2 regions of the Thauera butanivorans genome follow, and region 1 is predicted to be linked to the other one. Evidence: predicted binding sites of a transcription regulator. Region 1 holds the regulator's gene; the other holds the start of a gene.
The links. Region 1 encodes sigma-54, which starts transcription at its own class of promoters, with help from an activator protein. Its sites were predicted from a motif close to TGGCACGCTTNCTGCTNA; they were not measured.
Positions count from the first base shown of each region.

Region 2: the regulator sigma-54 is predicted to act here: its motif matches at 3,702-3,719, upstream of fliE (flagellar hook-basal body complex protein FliE).

Region 1 covers NZ_CP183038.1:696,951-703,928, reverse strand. Annotated here, with positions in the region: gene ACNQFN_RS03415 (phosphatidylglycerophosphatase A) at 63-545, shown strand; gene ACNQFN_RS03410 (CinA family protein) at 582-1,079, shown strand; gene recA (recombinase RecA) at 1,213-2,253, shown strand; gene recX (recombination regulator RecX) at 2,274-2,723, shown strand; gene lptB (LPS export ABC transporter ATP-binding protein) at 2,710-3,432, shown strand; gene ACNQFN_RS03390 (RNA polymerase factor sigma-54) at 3,439-4,899, shown strand; gene hpf (ribosome hibernation-promoting factor, HPF/YfiA family) at 4,917-5,243, shown strand; gene ptsN (PTS IIA-like nitrogen regulatory protein PtsN) at 5,488-5,949, shown strand; gene hprK (HPr(Ser) kinase/phosphatase) at 5,946-6,893, shown strand.
Region 2 covers NZ_CP183038.1:2,971,853-2,978,830, forward strand. Annotated here, with positions in the region: gene ACNQFN_RS14370 (malate synthase G) at 1-779, opposite strand, end outside; gene ACNQFN_RS14375 (Fur family transcriptional regulator) at 1,017-1,412, shown strand; gene ACNQFN_RS14380 (GTP-binding protein) at 1,532-2,458, shown strand; gene ACNQFN_RS14385 (hypothetical protein) at 2,455-3,225, shown strand; gene fliE (flagellar hook-basal body complex protein FliE) at 3,277-3,600, opposite strand; gene ACNQFN_RS14395 (sigma-54-dependent transcriptional regulator) at 3,743-5,182, opposite strand; gene ACNQFN_RS14400 (sensor histidine kinase) at 5,179-6,399, opposite strand; gene fliF (flagellar basal-body MS-ring/collar protein FliF) at 6,512-6,978, shown strand, end outside.

The DNA of each region.
Region 1 (6,978 bases):
ATCGCCGCCGCCGTCACGCCCGTTCTTCCGCCCCCCCCTCCCCGACCTTCCGGAGCGAGCCGATGCGCCCCACTCTGAAACTGATGATGAGCCACCCCGCCCACTTCATCTCGCTCGGCTTCGGCTCCGGCCTGTCGCCATGGGCGCCGGGCACGGCGGGCACGCTGCTGGGCTGGGCGCTGTATCCGCTGCTCAGCGCGCCGCTGTCGGAGTTCGTCTTCCTGGCCTTTCTTGCCAGCCTGTTCATCGTCGGCGTGCTCGCCGCCGAACGCACCGGCCGCACGCTCGGCGTGCCCGACCACGGCGGCATCGTCTGGGACGAGATGGTGGCGATCTGGCTGGTGCTGGCATTCACGCCGGCGACGCTGGGCTGGCAGGCGGTCGCGGTGGCGCTGTTCCGCTTCTTCGACATCGTCAAGCCGCCGCCGGTGCGCTGGGCCGACCGCAGCTTCAAGGGCGGCTTCGGCGTGATGTTCGACGACATCATCGCCGCCGGCTACACCCTGCTCGTGCTGGCCATCCTGGTCCAGCTGTTCGGCCGCTGACCAGCCCCGGTCCCCCCTTCAGCACACATGCGAACGATGGATAGCGAACTGAACGAACTCTCGGCCGCGGCCGGTGCCGCGCTGGCCGCGCGGGGCTGGCTGCTGGCCACCGCGGAATCCTGCACCGGCGGCTGGATCGCGGCGACCGTCACCGCCACCAGCGGCAGCTCGGCCTGGTTCGACCGCGGCTTCGTGACCTATTCCAACGCGGCCAAGACCGACATGCTGGGCGTCGCCGCCACGACCCTCGAAGCGCATGGCGCCGTCAGCGAAGCGACCGTCACCGAAATGGCGGAAGGCGCGCTGATCCACAGCACGGCAGACGTCGCGATCGCCGTTTCCGGCGTCGCCGGCCCCGGCGGCGGCACGCCGGCAAAGCCCGTCGGCATGGTGTGCGTGGCCTGGGCGCGGCGCGGCGCGGCCACGCTGGTGCAGACGCTGCAGCTGGCCGGCGACCGCGAGGCAGTGCGGCGCCAGACCGTCATCCAGGCGCTGCGCCGCTTGATCGAACTGGCTGGCGCGGATATTGCATGACATATTTGCTGTATATAAATACAGATGCTAAGCTGACGCCGTCAGAGACCTTGTTCAGGGCTGCGACAGCTCGCCGCCGAAAATCCCTGCAAGCTCTGTGCCATAATCCGCCCATCACTCAGGAAAAGTTTTCATGGACGACAACAAGGCCAAGGCACTCGCCGCCGCGCTCTCGCAGATCGAAAAGCAGTTCGGCAAGGGCTCGATCATGCGCATGGGCGACGGCAACGTCGAGCGCGACATCCAGACCGTCTCCACCGGCTCGCTCGGCCTCGACATCGCACTCGGCCTCGGCGGCCTGCCGCGCGGCCGCGTGGTCGAGATCTACGGTCCTGAATCCTCCGGCAAGACCACGCTGACGCTGCAGGTCATCGCCGAGATGCAGAAGCTCGGCGGTACCGCCGCCTTCATCGACGCCGAGCATGCGCTCGACGTCGGCTACGCCGAGAAGCTCGGCGTCAATATCGAGGACCTGCTGATCTCGCAGCCCGACACCGGCGAACAGGCGCTCGAGATCGCCGACATGCTGGTGCGCTCGGGCGGCGTCGACATCGTCGTCGTCGACTCGGTCGCCGCGCTGACGCCCAAGGCCGAAATCGAAGGCGAGATGGGCGACCAGCTGCCCGGCCTGCAGGCCCGCCTGATGTCGCAGGCGCTGCGCAAGCTGACCGCCAACATCAAGCGCACCAACACGCTGGTGATCTTCATCAACCAGATCCGCATGAAGATCGGCGTCATGTTCGGCAGCCCCGAGACCACCACCGGCGGCAACGCGCTGAAGTTCTACGCCTCGGTGCGCATGGACATCCGCCGCACCGGCACGATCAAGAAGGGCGACGAGGTGGTCGGCTCCGAGACCCGCGTCAAGGTCGTCAAGAACAAGGTCTCACCGCCGTTCAAGGAAGCGCACTTCGACATCCTGTACGGCGAAGGCATCTCGCGCGAAGGCGAGATCATCGACCTCGGCGTGGTGCACAAGATCGTCGACAAGTCCGGCGCATGGTATTCCTACAACGGCGACAAGATCGGCCAGGGCAAGGACAACTCGCGCGAGTTCCTGCGCAACAACCCGGCGCTGGCACGCGAGATCGAGAACAAGGTCCGTGCCGCCGTCAGCCTGCCCGAAATGCCGTCGGGCGGCGCAGCCCCGGCCGTCGCGGCGGACGAGGCCTGACAGGGACACCAGCGGCTGCCATGGCTGAACCGAGCCTGCGCGAACGCGCCCTGCGCCACCTCGCCCGCCGCGACCACTCTCGCGCCGAACTGGCGAAGAAGCTCGCGGCCTACGGCGACGAGGACGAGATCCGGGCGGTGATCGAACGCATGGGCGAGCTCGGCCTGCAGTCCGACGAACGCTTCGCCCAGGCTTTCGTGCGCAGCAAGGCGGCGCGCTTCGGCGCCAGCCGCCTGCGCAGCGAAATGGCGCGGCGTGGCCTCGACCGTGACCTGGTCGACGAGGCAATCGCCAGCGAATGTGCAGAATCGGAATCGGAGCGTGCGCGCAGCGTGCTGCGCAGCCGCTTCACCACGCCGCCCGCCGATGCCCGCGAATGGGCGCGGCAGGCGCGCTTCCTGCAAACCCGCGGCTTCGCACCCGACCTGATCCGCAAGCTGCTGAAAGAGCCCCACGATGAGTCTGCTTAAGGTCGCTGGCCTGCAAAAGCGCTACAAGGCACGCACCGTCGTACATGACGTCGGTTTCGAAGTCGGCTCGGGCGAGGTCGTCGGCCTGCTCGGCCCCAACGGCGCCGGCAAGACCACCTGCTTCTACATGATCGTCGGCCTGGTGCGCGCCGACGGCGGCCAGATCGGCCTCGACGGCAAGGACCTGACCCACCTGCCGATCCACGCCCGGGCGCGGCTGGGCCTGTCCTACCTGCCGCAGGAAATGAGCGTGTTCCGCAAGCTCACCGTGGCCGAGAACATCCGCGCCGTGCTGGAGCTTCAGGGGCTCGAGAACCGCCAGGTGGACGAGCGCCTGCAGGAGCTGCTCGAAGAGCTCGGCATCAGCCATCTGCGCGACAACACCGCCATCTCGCTGTCGGGCGGCGAGCGCCGCCGCTGCGAGATCGCGCGCGCGCTGGCCACCGACCCGCGCCTGATCCTGCTCGACGAGCCCTTCGCCGGCGTCGATCCGATCGCGGTGATCGACATCCAGAAGATCATCCGCTTCCTCAAGGAACGCGGCATCGGCGTGCTGATCACCGACCACAACGTCCGCGAGACGCTCGGCATCTGCGACCGCGCCTACATCATCAGCGAAGGCCGCGTGCTCGCCAGCGGCCAGCCGGGCGAGATCATCGCCAACGAAAAAGTCCGCCAGGTCTACCTCGGCGAGCATTTCCGCCTCTAGTCCAGGATGAAACCCAGTCTCCAGCTCAAGCTTTCCCAGCACCTCACGCTGACGCCGCAACTGCAGCAGTCGATCAAGCTGCTGCAGTTGTCGACGATCGAGCTGAACCAGGAGATCGAGCGCTTCCTGCTCGAGAATCCGATGCTGGAGCGCGAGGAATTCGACGAGCCGCCGCCCAGGCTCGAACCCTCAACCAGTTCCTCGCCGGCCGAGCGCGAGCGTGAACAGCAGCGCGAAGCCGACACCGACGGGGGCGGCGACGGCGACAACGGCGGTACAGCCGAGCGCGAAGGCGGCGACGAAGGCATCGACTGGTCGAACGTCGGCACCGGCACCTCGGCCAAGCGCGACGATGACGACGACGTCGACTTCCAGGAAATCCAGGCCGCCGAGCTGTCGCTGCGCGAACACCTCGACCAGCAGGTCGCGCTGTCGCCGCTGAACGACCTCGACCGCGCACTGGTGCGCTTCATCATCGAAGCGCTCGACGACGACGGCTACCTGTACCAGCCGCTCGAGGAACTGCTCGAACTGCTGCCGCCCGAGCTCGAGATCGACCTCGACGATCTGTCGATCGCGCTGCGCCACGTGCAGAACCTCGACCCGGCGGGCATCGGCGCCCGCACGCCGCAGGAGTGCCTGGCGCTGCAGCTGCGCGCGATGCCCGAAAGCTCGATCCAGATGCTGGCGCTCGAGATCGTCGACGGGCACCTCGAACTGCTGGCCGAACGCAACTTCGTCCGCCTGAAGAAGCTGACCGGCTGCAACGACGACGAACTGCGCGCCGCGCACGCCCTGATCTGCAGCCTGGACCCGCATCCCGGCCTGCGCCACTCGGCTTCCGAAACGCGCTACGTGCTGCCCGACGTCGTCGTGCGCAAGGTCCGCGGGCGCTGGAGCGTGAGCCTGAACCAGGAGGCGATGCCGCGCCTGCGCGTCAATCGCCTGTACGCCAGCCTGCTGCAGCAGAACAGGGGACAGGGCGGCGGACTCACCGGCCAGCTCCAGGAGGCACGCTGGCTGATCAAGAACGTGCAGCAGCGCTTCGACACCATCCTGCGCGTGTCCCAGGCCATCGTTGACCAGCAAAGACAGTTCTTCGATCATGGTGACGTGGCGATGAGGCCACTGACCCTCCGGGAGATCGCAGACCAGCTCGAGCTGCACGAATCCACCGTATCACGCGTCACCACGCAGAAGTACATGGCGACACCGCGTGGCGTGTTCGAACTCAAGTATTTCTTTGGCAGCCACGTTTCCACCGACACCGGCGGAGCAGCTTCCTCAACGGCAATCCGCGCACTGATCCGCCAGCTGGTGGACGCAGAGGACAGGAAGAAACCCTTGTCCGACGCACGAATTGCAGAAGTTCTGGGCCAGCAGGGTATCGTGGTCGCACGTCGCACCATCGCGAAATACCGCGAATCACTCAATATCCCGCCGGTCAGTTTGCGCAAATCGATCTGACAACAACAGGAGTTAGCATGAATCTCAACATCACCGGGCGCCACGTCGAAGTCACGCCGGCCATTCGCGACTACGTCGGCGCCAAGCTCGACCGCGTCATCCGCCACTTCGACAACGTCACCAGCGTGGCGGTGATCCTCTCGGTCGAAAAGCTGCAGCAGAAGGCCGAAGTCACGCTGCACGTGCGCGGCAAGGACATTTTCGTCGAAAGCGAGGATACCGACCTGTACGCCGCCATCGACGCGATGGCCGACAAGCTCGATCGCCAGGTCCAGAAGTACAAGCAGAAAATGGCCGACCACAACCACGAAGCCCTGAAGCACCAGGCGCCGCCCGAGGCCTGATACCGGCTTGCATTCGAAGCGAGGACAAGACGCGAAGCCGCAGACGGTGCTCATTGCACGGCAAGGCTGGGCAACGCGGTCATCGCTTCGAAGGCGAACCGGTGGATCGTCTCTTGCGGCTTTCCTTCCGGGGTGTGGTTATAATGCGCGCGTTTATCAAGACGCGGCTTCAACGCACCCCGGTCCAACCCCCGTCGCCCAACGTGGCGCCAGCGGTAACGGCGCTGCGCAAGCTCCATAGCGAATGAGCCTGATATCTCAACTCCTGCCACTGTCGAACGTGGTGGTCGATCTGGACGCCAGCAGCAAGAAGCGCGTCTTCGAACAAGCAGGCCTGCTGTTCGAGAACAACCAAGGCATCGCCCAGAGCCTCGTATTCGACAGCCTGTTCGCCCGCGAACGGCTCGGCTCCACCGGCCTCGGCCAGGGTATCGCCATTCCCCACGGCCGCATCAAGGGCCTCAAGGACGCGGCGGGCGCCTTTCTCCGCCTGGCGGCGCCGGTTCAGTTCGATTCGCCCGACGGCAAGCCGGTCAGCATGCTGTTCGTGCTGCTGGTGCCCGAACAGGCCAACGAGACCCATCTGCAGCTGTTGTCCGAACTGGCGCAGATGTTCAGCGACCGCGAATTCCGCGAGGCCCTGCTGGACGCACCCGACGCCGCGCACATCCACAAGCTGTTCGTGAACTGGGGCGCCGATGAATGAGGCAGACCAGCGTCGCGCGGCTGTTCGAGGCTGAACGGGAGCTCCTTCAGCTCAGCCATGTCAGCGGACGGCTGGATGCCGTGCTGGCGGTGGCCGAAGAACGGATCTGGCCGGCCGACCTCGTCGGCCACCTGAACCTGATCCATCCTTCCCGGCTGCAGATCGTCGGCGCCGCCGAACTGGCCTGGGCCCAGCGCCAGACCACCGACAAGGTCGCCCACCACCTCAACGAGATCCTGTCCAGCCAGCCGCCGGCGATCATCGTCGCCGACGGCTGCGCGGTGTCGAACATCATCCGCGGCGTCTGCGAAGCGCACGACGTCGCGCTCTTCACCACCCCCCAGCCTTCGGCCAGCGTCATCGACCAGCTGCGGCTCTACCTGTCGCGCGAGCTGGCCGAGAAGATCTCGCTGCACGGCGTCTTCATGGACGTGCTCGGCGTCGGCGTGCTGATCACCGGCGACTCCGGCGCGGGGAAATCCGAGCTCGCGCTCGAGTTGATCTCGCGCGGCCACGGCCTGGTCGCCGACGACGTCGTCGAGTTCTCGCGCATCGCCCCGACCGTGCTGGAGGGCCGCTGTCCGCCGATGCTGCAGGACTTCATCGAAGTCCGCGGCCTCGGCATCCTCAACATCCGCACCATCTTCGGCGAGACCGCCTGCCGCCGGAAGATGCGCCTGCGCCTGGTCTGCCATCTCGAACGCCGCCAGCCCGGCGACGGCGACCCGAGCCGGCTGCCGGTGCAGCAGGAAGTGAAGGACATCCTCGGCGTCAAGGTCATGCGCGTGGTGCTGCCCGTCGCCGCGGGCCGCAACCTCGCGGTGCTGCTCGAAGCCGCCGTGCGCTCGACCATCCTGCAGTTGCGCGGCATCGACGCGATGCAGGAATTCATCGACCGCCAGATGCAGGCGATGAGCGCCGCCGACGGCGACGGCGCGGCGTAAGCACGCCCCGGCCGGCAAGCGGCCTATCGGCGGTGCTATTGCCGCAGTGCCGCATCGGCTGCTAACCTCGACGGCTTTGCTGCCC
Region 2 (6,978 bases), 2.3 Mb from region 1:
TCGTTGATGCCCGCGGCGTCGGTCTTGCCGATGGCGCCGTTGCGGTCGATCTGGACGTCGATGTGCAGGCCGTGGTTCTTCAGCAGCACCGCGCTCGGCGCGGCGGCGCCGCCCTGGTAGCCGACGAACTTCTCAGGCTGCTGCAGGCCGACGGTGGAACCGTTTTTCAGCGTGACGGCGAGCTTGCCATCGACCACGGCGTAGGCGGTCGAATCGGCGTGCGAGCCGCCGGCCAGCGGCGCGGCCTGGTCGAGCACCTTGCGGGCGAAGGCGATCACCCTGGCGCCGCGCACCGGGTTGTAGCCCTTGGTGATCTCGGCACCGTCGGTCTGCGGGATGGCATCGGTGCCGTACAGCGCGTCGTACAGCGAGCCCCAGCGGGCATTGGCGGCGTTGAGCGCGTAGCGGGCGTTCATGACCGGCACCACCAACTGCGGGCCGGCCTGCGACGACAGTTCGCTATCGACGTTGGGAGTATCCACCTTCACGCCGGTCGGCTGCGGCAGCAGATAGCCGATCGATTCGAGGAAGGCACGGAAAGCGGCCATGTCGGTGATCGGGCCGGGATTGGCGCGATGCCACTTGTCCAGTTCGGTCTGCAGGCGATCGCGCTCGGCGAGCAGCGCGCGGTTCTTCGGAGCGAGATCGTGTACCAGCGCATCGAAGCCTTTCCAGAAGGCGGCGGCATCCACGCCCGTGCCCGGCAGGGCCTCTTCTTCGATGAAACGCTTCAGATTCGCAGCCACCTGAAGGCGATGGCAGTTCACTCTCTCGGTCATGTTGTACGCACTCTCTGGCATGATTCATGGGAACCCGGGCGCAGCACTCATGCAACGCGGGCGACCGCGAGGATGCGACCGATTTACGCTCCGGTCAAGGCCAACGCGCAAAAGTCCTCTATAAGACCTGAGATATACCTGCCCGGCCCCCATCGGCAGGATGGTGCCGAAGCTCATCGACACGCATGTGCTTCACCTGGCGGACGCCAGGAGACGAACCGATTGGAGAAACAGGGAATGCCCAGTCCGACACTCACCAGGCACCAGACGCTGGTGTTGAATGCGCTGCAGCGTGCCAAGGAGCCGACCAGCGCGTATGCGCTGCTCGAGCAGCTCCGCGACGAGGGGATCAAGGCTCCACCGCAGGTCTATCGGGCGCTGGACAAACTGGTCAGTTGCGGACTCGCCCACAAGCTGGACAGCCTCAACGCCTTCGTCGCCTGTGCGCATCCACACGAGCATGAGCATGACCTGGTCGCCTTTGCAATCTGCAAGCGCTGCGGATCGGTGCAGGAATTCGCCGATCACGCCATCGAGCAGCACCTGACGGATTTGTCGCAGGCCCACGCATTCAGGATGGAAAGCGCCATCGTCGAAATCCGCGGCATCTGCGGGAACTGCCCGACGGCCTGAGGGCCGACTTCCACCCCCTGCCGCTGGCGAAGCCTCCGCCCGGAGGTATGCACGCTCGTTGAAACGCCTTTTGTTATATTATAACATAACCGATCGCGCTTTTACTGAATTGACGAGCAATGAACGCAGACCTTTCCCAGCCGCAACAGAAAAAACTGCCGGTGACCGTGCTCTCGGGCTTCCTCGGCGCCGGCAAGACCACCTTGCTGAACCACATCCTGCACAACCGTGAAGGACGCAGGGTCGCGGTCATCGTCAACGACATGTCCGAGGTCAATATCGACGCCGCGCTGGTTCGCAACGGCGGCGCCGAACTGTCCCGTACCGACGAGAAGCTGGTCGAGATGAGCAATGGCTGCATCTGCTGCACCCTGCGCGAAGACCTGTTGGTCGAAGTCGAACGCCTCGCCCGCGATGGGAGCTTCGACCAGTTGGTGATCGAATCCACCGGCATCTCCGAACCCTTGCCGGTCGCCGAGACCTTTACCTTCGAAGGCGAGGACGGACGCTGCCTCAACGACCTGGCGCAGCTGGACACGATGGTCACGGTGGTCGACGCCCGCAACTTCCTGCACGACTACGGCTCGCGCGACAGCCTGCAGACACGCGGCGAGTCGCTCGGGGCGGAGGACCGCCGTACCGTGGTCGATCTGCTGATCGAGCAGGTCGAATTCTGCGACGTCATCGTGCTCAACAAGATCGATCTGGTCGGCGCCGAGGAACGCGAACGCCTGATGGCCATCCTGCGTGGCCTGAACCCGCGCGCCCGCATCGAAGTCGCCGAGTTCGGCAAGGTGGCGCTGGATCGCGTGCTGGACACCGGCCTGTTCGATTTTGCCCCTGCGCCGCGCCGGAATGGCTCGACAGTGGAAAGGCATGACTATTGCTCCCCGTCTGGAGACACTCGACGGAGAACAGCATGCGTATTCAATCAGGCCACGGCATCCAGGCTTACGGGGCATCCGTTCGATCCGCCCTCCAGCAGCAGAACGGCCATGCCGCTTCGTCCGCGCTCGTCGCGCTATCGCGCAACACCGAAAGCGTGAGCCTTTCCAGCATCGGCCGGGCGCTGGCAGCGCGTGAAATCGACGCGGCAGAATCCCCCATGTCCGCCTCGGCCGTCCCAGGCACTGCTGGCCACGGCCCGACGCTTGATCGCCAGACCATCCAGGCAGGCTACGAGTCCTGGCTGCAGGAGCGTCGCCAGAACCCCGGACTCGGTCGTGAATATCACGCCCAACTGGACGGCAGCAGGGACACTTACCTGAACATCCTCGGCAAGGCCGACGCAGCCAATGGCTTTGCCCAGCCACAGGCGTTCCTGCAAACACTGAGCCAGGATGAACTGCGAGCCCTGCAGCACATGCATTCGTTGGCCTCTCTCCCCGATCCGGCCACGCTCGATGAAGAAGGCGCGCTCAATCTGCTGCTGCCACGCAACATGAGCCGCGACCTGAACCAGGACGGCCTGACCCGCATCGGCCGTGCCGATACCATGCTCTTCCCGCCCAATGACGCCCCACAAAGCGTCAAGGATGCCTGGTCGAAGGCCACCAGCGACCTCGATCCCGGCACGCGCCTGCACCTGGAGCTGCAAATGTGGACGAGCGCCCGCGGCGGCATCCCGATGTCGGGCATGGCCGCAGACATGGGGCAGGCCGACTACCACAAGGCAGGCTTCGACTATGGGACGGCGGCGCGGACCGTGATCGATGGCCTGGTCGCCGCGTTGCAGCGCCAGCTCAGCGGAGAAGAAAGGACGCTGCAGGAAACCCTGCTCCAGGCCGTCCGGAATTTCGCGTCCCACCTGTAAAAAACATGGGGCCGTGATCCGGCCCTATGTCGCGCTGGCTTCGTGGCTGTATCAGACCGGCATGTTCATGATGTCCTGATACGCGGTGACCAAGCGGTTGCGCACCTGCACCATCTGCTGGAAGGACAGGTTGGCCTTCTGCAGGTTGACCATCACGTCCTGAAGATTGACGTTGGGGTCGCCGGCAGAGAACTCCTGCGCCATCTGGCGTGCTTCGGACTGGGCCGCGCTGACGTCCTTGAGGGCGTTGTCGAGCACATCGGCGAAGTTGACGCCGCCCGCCGCGGGCGCAGCCGTTTCCACAGGCTTGTTCTGTGCAGCCTGGGATACCGAGCGCAGTTCGCTCAACATCTGGTCGATTCCACGGGTGTCCATGCTCGCTCTCCGGTCCAGGTCTTCGGCCTTGTGATCTGTCTGCCGATCTTCGGTTCCCCGGCCTGTGTCGCTCTGTTTGTCGCTGTTGACGTCAGTCTAGCAGAGCAAAGCCCGTGCCACCGCCATGCAGTTCGTCCGCCGGCTAGACATCGTAGCCTTCGTCGCGGTACTGCTGCAGCTTGTAGCGCAAGGTTCGTTCCGAGATTCCCAGCTTTTCGACGGTTTTCTTGCGCGATCCGCCCAGTTCGCGCAGCGTGCCGAGGATGTGCTCGCGTTCGAGATCCTTCATGTTCGCCGGGCGAGCGGCCTGGGCAGTTGCAGCGACAGCCCCGGTCTGCGGCGGCAACGGTTGGCTGGCGGCAAACATTGCCGCCGGCGCGGCAGGCGCCTTGCTGGATGCCGCGGCAAAATCTGCCGCCGGAGCGATCTGCGCCGGCGCCGCTGCGGCGCCGTCCCAGTGCGGCAGGCAGAGGCGCAGCGTCTCGGCGCCGACGGTGTCGCCGGGCGTCAGGATCAGCGCGCGCTGCAAGGTGTTCTCAAGTTCGCGCACGTTGCCCGGCCAGCCGTAACTCGGCAGCAGGTTCTCGGCCTCGGGCGCCAGGCGGGCCTGGCGCTTGAGCCGCGCAGCGTGCTGGCCGAGGAAATGACGTGCCAGCGGCACGATGTCGCCCGGCCGCTCGCGCAGCGCGGGAATCGCGATCGGGAAGACGTTGAGCCGGTAGTACAAGTCCTCGCGGAAGCGGCCCGCGGCGATCTCCTTCTGCATGTCGCGGTTACTGGTGGCCAGCACCCGGATGTCGAGCGCCACCGGCTTCTTGCCGCCGACGCGTTCGACTTCGCGCTCCTGCAGCACCCGCAGCAGCTTGGCCTGCAGGCCGAGCGGCATTTCGGAGATTTCGTCGAGCAGGATGGTGCCGCCCTGGGCCTGCTCGAACTTGCCCGGCTGTGCGGCCTGCGCGCCGGTGAAAGCGCCCTTCTCGTAGCCGAACAGCGTGGCCTCCAGCAGGTTCTCGGGGATCGCCGCGCAGTTGATCGCGATGAAGGGGCCGCTGCAGCGTGGCGAATGGCTGTGGATGTAGCGCGCGAAGACTTCCTTGCCGGTGCCGGACTCGCCGGACAGCAGCACCGTGGCGTCGGTCTCGGCCACGCGCGCGGCCAGTGCCAGCAGATTGCAGGTATGCGGGTCTTCGGCGACGGTGTCCTCGGCGGCGGGCGGCAGCGCCGCGTAGCGCCGCACGTTCTCCAGCAGCACTTCGGGTTCGAAGGGCTTCATCAGGAAGTCGCAGGCACCGCCGCGCATCGCTGCCACCGCCTTGTCGACGTCGCCGTAGGCCGTCATCAGCAGCACCGGCAGTTGCGGCTGGCGCAGGCGGATCTCGTGCAGCAGTTCGAGGCCGTCCATCGGCTGCATGCGCAGGTCGGTGACGACGAGGTTGAAGCGCTGGCGCTCGAGTTCGGCCAGCGCCGCCGGTCCGCCATCGACGCCGGTGACGCCGTGGCGGGCCATCTCCAGCGTGAAGCACACGGCATCGCGCAGCGCGGCATCGTCCTCGACGACGAGAATGTTCAGGTGTTCGATCATGGCGGTGACGGCGAAGAAGTCGTGTCTGCCGGCAGTTCGAGCGACATCGGCAGACTGAGGATGAAGGTGGAACCCTGGCCGGGCGCCGAACGCAGCAGGATGTCGCCGCCGTGGCCGCGCGCGACGCCGCGCGCGATGGCGAGGCCGAGTCCGGTGCCTTCGGCGCGCGTGGTGAAGAAAGGCTCGAACAGGCGCTCCTGCAACTCGGCCGGAATGCCCCGGCCTTCGTCGCTGACGGCGAAGCGCACCGCGGCCACGCCCAGGCCGCTGTCGGCGGCCGGCACGCTTGCGACGTCGAAGCGCACGCAGCCGCCCGCCTCGCTGGCCTGGATGGCGTTTTCGAGCAGGTTGGTGAGCGCGCCGCCCAGTGCCTTGCGGTCGCCAAGGAGTTCGGTGTCGCCGCAGCCGCAGTGCGCGTCGAACTCGATCTGCTTCGCCCTCGCCAGCGGCTCCAGCGTATGGGCGAGTTCCGCCGCCAGTTCGCAGACGTGGAAGCGCTGCCGCCCCAGGCTGTCGCCGCGGGCAAACAGCAGCATGTCGCGGATCAGGCGTTCCAGGTAGCGCAGGCGCTCCAGCGCGCGGTCGGCGACGTGGCTGCGCTGCGCGGCGCCGAGCTCGGGCTGGCGCAGATTGCCGGTGTAGAGCAGCGCGGCGGCCAGCGGCGTGCGCAGTTGGTGCGCCAGGCCCGCGACCATCTCGCCCATCGCCGCGAGCCGTTCGTTGCGCTCTGAAGCGAGGCGCATGCGGTGTGTTTCGGTGATGTCGTGCAGCAGCACGATCCGCTCGTCGCCCGATTCGAGCGCGGATTCGGACAGCGACAGCCGCCGCGGCTCGTCCGCACTACCGCCCTCGCCCGGCGCCGCGAAGCTGAACTCGCCCGGCGTCTCGGTGGCCTGCAGGCGCGCCCACGCGGCACGCCAGGCGGTGCCGACCAGCGCGCCGCCGAACAAGGCCTCGGCCGCACGATTGACCTGGACGACGAGGCCCGCGCGATCGACGACGACGACCGCTGCCGGCAGCGCGCCCATCAGCACCGACAGCCGCTCGGTCAGTTGCCCGACCTGCGCCTGCAGCGCGTTGTAGGCGGTCGACAGTTCCTCGGAAGCGCGGTTGAACAGCGCGAACGCCTCGGCCAGCTGCGCCGCGTCGAGCGGAGCGGCCGGCGATCCGGCAGAAGGATGGCTGGGTTCCGTATTCACGCCCTGCACTCTAATCATGGTGGGCACTATCTTAGCCGGCAAACAGGCGGCAAAAAATGCCGCTATTCGCATGACCACCCTTGCCAGGGCCGCGTGACAATGCGCCCATCCGAAAAAGTGGACCGCCATCATGGCCGCTGCCGAGAACACTGCCGAGATGCCCATTGGTGGGGCGCCCGCAGGGAACGCACCGAATACCGGGCCTGCCGAGCCCACCGAACCCTCTCGCCTGCAGCAGGCGCTGGAGAACGTCAAGGCGCTGACGCAGCAGCAGAAGATCGCCGCTGCGGCCGCGCTCGCGCTGACGATCGCGCTGATCGCAGCCCTGCTGATGTGGAACCGTCCGCCCGACTACGCGGTGCTGTACTCCAACCTCGACGAGCGCGACGGCGGCCAGGTCATCGCCACGCTGCAGCAGCAGAACGTGCCCTACCGGATGTCGTCCACCGGCAATGCGATCCTGGTGCCCAGCGCGCAGGTGCACGAAACCCGCCTGCGCCTGGCTGCGGCCGGCCTGCCCAAGGGCGGGCTGGCGGGCTTCGAGCTGATGGATGGGCAGAAACTTGGCATCTCGCAGTTCAACGAACAGGTCAATTA